Regions from separate parts of the Catenovulum adriaticum genome, predicted to be linked through region 1. Evidence: predicted binding sites of a transcription regulator. Region 1 holds the regulator's gene; the other holds the start of a gene.

Evidence for each region. Region 1 encodes FNR, which switches genes on or off when oxygen is low (the NO sensors DNR and NnrR bind a similar motif). Its sites were predicted from a motif close to TTGATCTAGATCAA; they were not measured.
Region 2: the regulator FNR is predicted to act here: its motif matches at 1,793-1,806, upstream of OLW01_RS11875 (phosphoketolase family protein).

What each region holds. Positions count from the first base shown of each region.
Region 1 is NZ_CP109965.1:1,688,403-1,691,835, forward strand. Features, by position in the region: gene OLW01_RS07515 (heavy metal translocating P-type ATPase) at 1-783, shown strand, start outside; gene ccoS (cbb3-type cytochrome oxidase assembly protein CcoS) at 780-1,013, shown strand; gene OLW01_RS07525 (sulfite exporter TauE/SafE family protein) at 1,010-1,657, shown strand; gene fnr (fumarate/nitrate reduction transcriptional regulator Fnr) at 1,692-2,396, shown strand; gene OLW01_RS07535 (MauE/DoxX family redox-associated membrane protein) at 2,678-3,421, shown strand.
Region 2 is NZ_CP109965.1:2,708,960-2,712,392, forward strand. Features, by position in the region: gene OLW01_RS11865 (MFS transporter) at 1-1,002, opposite strand, end outside; gene OLW01_RS11870 (CsbD family protein) at 1,427-1,627, opposite strand; gene OLW01_RS11875 (phosphoketolase family protein) at 1,918-3,433, shown strand, end outside.

The DNA of each region.
Region 1 (3,433 bases):
CAATCATTGCCTATATTAGATTGGATAGCTCATTTAGAAGCCAGAGCAAATCACCCAATCGCTCAAGCATTTGAGCAACCTAAAACCGAAGCCAACATTACTCATTTTAAAATACTCCCCGGATTGGGTTTAAGCGCAACCATTGATCGGTATACTATTAGTATTGGCAGTAACAAGTTACTCAAGCAACCTGCTACTGACGATTATCACGGTGCGCAAATTTACATATTGATTAACGATGATTTTGCTGGGGCTATCTGGCTAACCGATACAATCAGAGATAATGCAAAATCCAGCTTAAATTTATTAGCACCCTACAAATGTATTTTAAGTGGAGATAGCAGCCCAGAGCTGGCAAAAGTAGCCGGCCAGCTTAATTTAGATTTTAAATCGGGTTTAACGCCCCAGCAAAAAACACACGCTTTAATTGATCTTAGACAAAAATATGGCCATACCGCGATGGTGGGTGATGGTATTAATGATGCATTGGTATTAGCCGAAGCTGATCTCAGTGTTGCCATGAATGAAGCCGCAGAATTAAGTAAATTAAAAGCAGATGTTATTCTATTAGGCTCTAACCTTGACAAAATCAACTTACTTATAAAACAATCTAAGCGTTTAAATAGAGTGATTAAACAAAATTTTAGTTGGGCTATCGGATATAACTTATTAGTGCTGCCATTAGCTGCAACTGGTATATTAACGCCTTGGATGGCCGTAATTGGTATGTCGACGAGTTCACTCATAGTCGTAATTAACTCAATGAGATTATTAAAAATATGAATGTTATTTACGTATTAATTCCACTTGCAATCATTATTGTGTTGGTTGCGATTGCTATATTTTTTTGGGCCGTTAGAAAAAATCAGTTTGATGATTTAGATCGCCAAGGTTATGAAATATTATTTGATGATGAAGACAATTCAACTGAAGCTATGCCTAAACAAAACAAACCTAAAGGCGATCCTAAAAATGATACTAATCAAGATAATCAAAACAACGCCTCCGTATGATTGATTTTTTAAGTGCATTTATGATTGGCATTATGGGTGCCAGCCATTGTCTTGTGATGTGCGGTGGGCTATCTGCCGCAATGGGTTTAAATCAATCATTTATCGCCACACTAACATATAATTTAGGTCGTATTATCAGCTATACCATTGCTGGCTTTTTATTAGGCCTACTTGGGCTTTGGCTAACTAAGCAGTTTGAATTTATTTTAATAGGCTTACGGCTCTTATCAGGCATTATGCTTATTTTGTTGGGGTTATATATAGCACGCTGGTTTATGGGTCTAACCCAATTAGAAAAAATATTTTCTGGTTTTTGGCAACTTATCGCACCTTTAGCACAAAAAAGCCTAACCAAAAAATCTTACTTTTCGCGTTTTATCAGTGGCATGTTATGGGGTTGGCTGCCTTGTGGATTAGTTTATAGCACCTTGACTTATGCAGCCGCTCAAGCAAACCCGATTCAATCTGCTTTAGTGATGTTTGCGTTTGGGTTGGGCACTTTACCCACTCTTTTATTAAGCGCGAGTTTAAGCCAGCAAATAAGCCAACTGATAAAAAATCAATACAGTAAAAATATTGCCGCTATTGCATTAATATTATTTGGTTGCCACACTATTTATATTGCATGGCTACAAATTTTATAAATCACTGAACCTATAATAAAAGACAGGTCAATTTATGAGTTTTAAAAGTACAGTCTCTTGTCAGAACTGTAGTATTAACCAACTTTGTTTACCTTTTTCATTAAGTGAATCAGAGATCAAAAGTTTAGATAACATCATTCAACGAAAACGACCACTTCACAAGGGCGATAAACTATTTGAAGCTGGTTTTTCATTTAACGCACTTTATGCGGTGCGTGCGGGTTCATTTAAATCTTATACATTATCAGAACAAGGTGAAGAGCAAGTTGTGGGTTTTCATTTACCTGGTGACATTATTGGTTTTGACGCCATCAGCCAGTATCAACATCCAAGTTATGCAACCGCATTAGAAACCGCAATGGTGTGTGAAATACCTTACGATATTGTTGATCAACTCAGCTCTGATTTACCTAAATTAAAGCGTCAGATCATGCGATTAATGAGCAATGATATAAAAGTAGATCGCGAGTTAATGTATTTGCTCAACAAGAAAACGGCCGAACAAAAGCTCGCCGCATTTATTTATAGCTTATCGCAACGCTTTAAAAACCGCGGCTTTTCTGAGACAGAGTTCAGATTAAGTATGACTCGTGCAGAAATTGGTAATTATTTGGGATTAACCGTCGAAACGATTAGTCGCTTATTTAGCCGGTTTCAAAAACAAGCAATTGTAGAAGTCGAATCTAAATGGATTAAAATTATCAACAAACCTGTTCTTGAAATGCTAGCTAAGGCTTAATATCTATTAAGTCTTTAGCCATCCCTTTTTACAAACATTCTATAGAATGCATACTACCAACCAATTTTTAACTCCACACTTAAAAAAAACAGGCTCCTTTAAACCTTTAGGTGGCACAAATTTTGAACGCAATAAAGAGATAATACCAAACTCAGGTTTATTAAGACTATGCGGATATTTGTGTGAAAAAAATACACATTTAGCATAAAAATTACACCTTTTGTGTAAAAATCCGTTTGGCTAATGCAAGACACGTTTCATTATTAATATTGGAGGCAGCGATGACTAAAAAGGCTACGCTCTATCGAATGGAAACATCAAACCATATTTGCCCATTTGGTTTAAAATCAAAAGATTTGTTAAAGCGATCTGGCTATTCAATTGAAGATCAAAAATTAACCACCCGAGAAGAAACCGATAATTTTAAGCAACAATATCAAGTTGAAACCACACCTCAAGTTTTTATCAAAGATGAACGAATTGGAGGTTATGACCAGCTTAGAGATTATTTAGGAAAAGAACCAGCCGGACAGCAAGGTATGAGTTATGCACCTGTGATTGCAATTTTTGCAGTTAGCTTATTATTAAGCTTTGTTTTCACGTTGAGTTTTACTGGGTTTGACGGCTTATCGAGCTTTTCAATTTCGTTACTTGAATTATTTGTTGCGCTATCCATGACAATTTTAGCCATTCAAAAATTACAGGATTTAGAGCAGTTTTCTAATTCATTCATTACTTACGATTTACTTGCGATGAAAGCGGTGCGCTACGCTTATATTTACCCATTTTTAGAAGCCTACGCAGGTATAGGCATGATAGCTAATTTACCCGCTTATACGGTTGCTCCCGTTTCATTATTTATCGGTATTGTAGGTGCAATCTCTGTATTTAAAGCCGTATATATAGACAAACGTAAACTTAAATGTGCTTGCGCTGGTGGTAACAACAAAGTGCCACTAGGGTTTATATCACTAACTGAAAATTTATTCATGATTACAGCCGGTGTTTGGATGTTTATTAGGTAAGCATTAAACGCT
Region 2 (3,433 bases), 1.0 Mb from region 1:
TGAAAACAAAGCCGCTGACAATGAATAGGCTGCAAATAAAATCCCGACCCAATCCCCAGCAGCACCTTTAGCTTGGGCGATATGTGCTGGGATTTGCTCAAGACTAGATAAATAACTTGAATCGAACCATTTACTATCTAAACCCCACGCATTTTGCGCAATCGCTGGCATGGTATAAACCCATAAAATATAAAGCGCAAACCAAGAGAAAAACTGTACTATCGCCAATTGCTTCATCGTTTTAGGCATGCTCATAAATAATTTAAAGAAACCGGATAGCTTTTCAGCTAGCGATTTTTTCTCTGCATTTAAGCGCTGCTCCTCTTCGTAATTTAACCCTTTGTATGCGCTGTATTCTTGAGGCGGATATTCTTTGGTACGAATCACTGTCCATAAAACTGAGCCCAGTAAAGCAGTCGCACCAATATAAAAAGCCCACATAACTGAAGGCGCGACTTCACCCGCTTTTGAGCTGTTTTCTAAACCAATGACATTAGTTAAAACAAAAGGCAATATAGAACCAACAACTGCGCCAATATTAATAACTAAAGATTGAACCGCATAACCTTGATTTCGTTGTTTTGCGGGCACCATGTCAGAGACCAAAGCTCTAAATGGCTGCATGGTTAAATTAAATGCCCCGTCCATCAGAGCTAACATTAAACCACCAAATAACATAGGCGCGATAAAAGCTACAAATATAGGAGAGTTAGGCATTAAACACATGCCCACAGCAGCAGCAATTGCGCCAGCTAAAATATAAGGGTTACGTCGACCAAATCGAGTCCAAGTTCTGTCTGATGCACTACCGACAATAGGTTGAATAATCAACCCCATAACAGGCGCCACCAACCAAAATAAAGACAACGAATGTAAATCTGCACCTAGATCAGATAATACTCGGCTGACGTTAGCATTTTGCAGTGCAAAGCCAATTTGCACCCCTAAAAAACCAAAGCTGACATTCCAAACCTGCCAAAACGAAAGTTTAGGTTGTTTCATTTAATTTCTCACTTCTAGTAGGTATATCTTAGGATGTGCTATAAATTCAGCTTACCTAAAACAAAATAATAACTTAATCATAACGTTTTTCAGCGACAAATCTATGCAACAAAGTGATTAGATTAAATGCATACGTATGTATCTTTAAATCTCTAAAAAAATGACTTTTAGTTCCGCAAAAAAGCAGCATAAATCAAAGTGAAATAGAAAGATTTACACACTAAAGCATGTAAATTTTAGTCATATTGGAACTGCAAAAATTATAGTAACAAAATAGATGAGCGTTAAATTTTCAGTAAAAGTAATACAAGCGTAAATAAAATAGGTGGGTATAAACTCAGGGCGTGCGTATAAAATTAAAGTTCGAGGCTAAAAATAGCAGGCTCAGCCGCTAAACTGAGCCTCAATCAATATGGATAAAGTATTAACCCAGCTCTCGAGAAAAATCACTGGTTTGTTTATCCGCTTCATCCTTGCTAATGCCGTATAACTCTTGAATACGACCAGATAACTCTTTTTGATTGCCTTTTACTACATCTAAGTCATCATCTGTTAATTTGCCCCACTTTTGCTGAGCTTTCCCTTTATATTGTGACCATTTACCTTCGATTTGTTCCCAATTCATCTCATCCTCCATAGATATAGATATAATAATTTCAACATACTTAAGTTTGTCTCGTTAATTTAGGTTTATTTAACAAGACACCAAACTAATCACTGCAAAACGCATACCAGTAAAAATCAGCGATAAAAAATCACCACAAAATACAGAGAACAAACTCAAAAATAATTGATTTAAATCACGGCAGGCTTATTGCATTTCCTCTAAATTAAAAGCTTAAAGTAAAAGCACAAATTCTAATTTAACCATCGCAATTCTAATTAATGAGCTTCAAATGATATAAGGATATCAATATGTACACCTTTGAACCTGACAAGACAGTTTTAGACAAAACCGAATTAACCTTAATCAGTCAATACTGGAACGCTTGTAACTATTTAGCTGCTGCTATGATTTACTTGCAAGATAATCCCCTACTAGATGAACCACTTAAAAGTGAACATATTAAAAATCGTTTGTTAGGTCATTGGGGCGCATCACCCGCATTAAGCTTCTGTTATATTCATATGAATCGTCTCATTAACAAATACCAACTCGATAGTTTATTTATTGCAGGACCTGGACACGGTGCCCCAGGCGTGCTTGCTCCGGTTTATTTAGAAGGCACTTATTCTGAGTATTATCCGGAAAAATCAGAAACCATTAACGGCTTAAAAAAGTTTTTAAAAGAGTTCTCATTCCCCGGCTTTATTGGCAGCCACTGCACACCAGAGTTACCTGGTTCAATACATGAAGGTGGTGAGTTAGGTTATAGTTTATCCCATGCTTATGGCGCGGCATTTGATCACCCTGATTTAATTGTCACTTGCGTAGTTGGTGACGGTGAAGCAGAAACAGGTCCGCTGGCAACCGCTTGGCATTCAAATAAATTTTTAAATCCAAAAACAGACGGTGCAGTACTGCCGATACTTAACTTAAATGGCTATAAAATTGCTAATCCAACTATTTTGGCACGTATTAGTGAAGAAGAGTTACTTAATTTATTTAAAGGCTATGGATATGAGCCTATATTGGTAGAAGGTTCTGAGCCACAGGTTATGCATCAAAAAATGGCCCATGCCCTAGAACATGCGGTTAATCAAATTAAGCATATTCAGCACCAAGCCAGGGTAGAAGATAAAAATGGGCGAGCGAAATGGCCAATGATAATTCTAAAAACGCCAAAAGGCTGGACTGGTCCTAAAACCGTTGATGGCCACCAAGTTGAAAACACTTGGCGTGCACATCAAGTCCCTTTAGCTGGCGTTAAAGAAAACCCAGATCACTTAGCCCAATTAGAATCTTGGCTAAAAAGCTACCAGCCTGAAACCTTATTCAATCATGATGGTAAACTAATACCTGAATTACAAGCCATTGCGCCTAAAGGGCAGTCTCGAATGAGCGCAAACCCAATTGCCAATGCGGGTATTGTCAGACAGCCACTAAAACTGCCAGACTATGCTCAATTTGCCGCGCAAGTTGATGCCCCTGGAAAGCTAAAAATATCCAACACCAGTGTATTAGGTGAATATTTAAATCAAATATTTATGGATAATCCGAACAATTTTAGACTATTTGGACCTGACGAAACTGCTTCAAATAAATTAGATGCGGTTTACCAATCGACCCAAAAAACTTGGCTGGCTGATGCTAAGCCTGAAGATAGTGATGGTGCCAATTTATCCGTTAATGGCCGAGTCATGGAAATGCTAAGTGAACACACTTTAGAGGGATGGTTAGAGGGCTATTTATTAACGGGACGCCATGGGCTATTGCATACTTACGAAGCTTTTGCGCATGTGATTGATTCTATGTTTAACCAGCATGCGA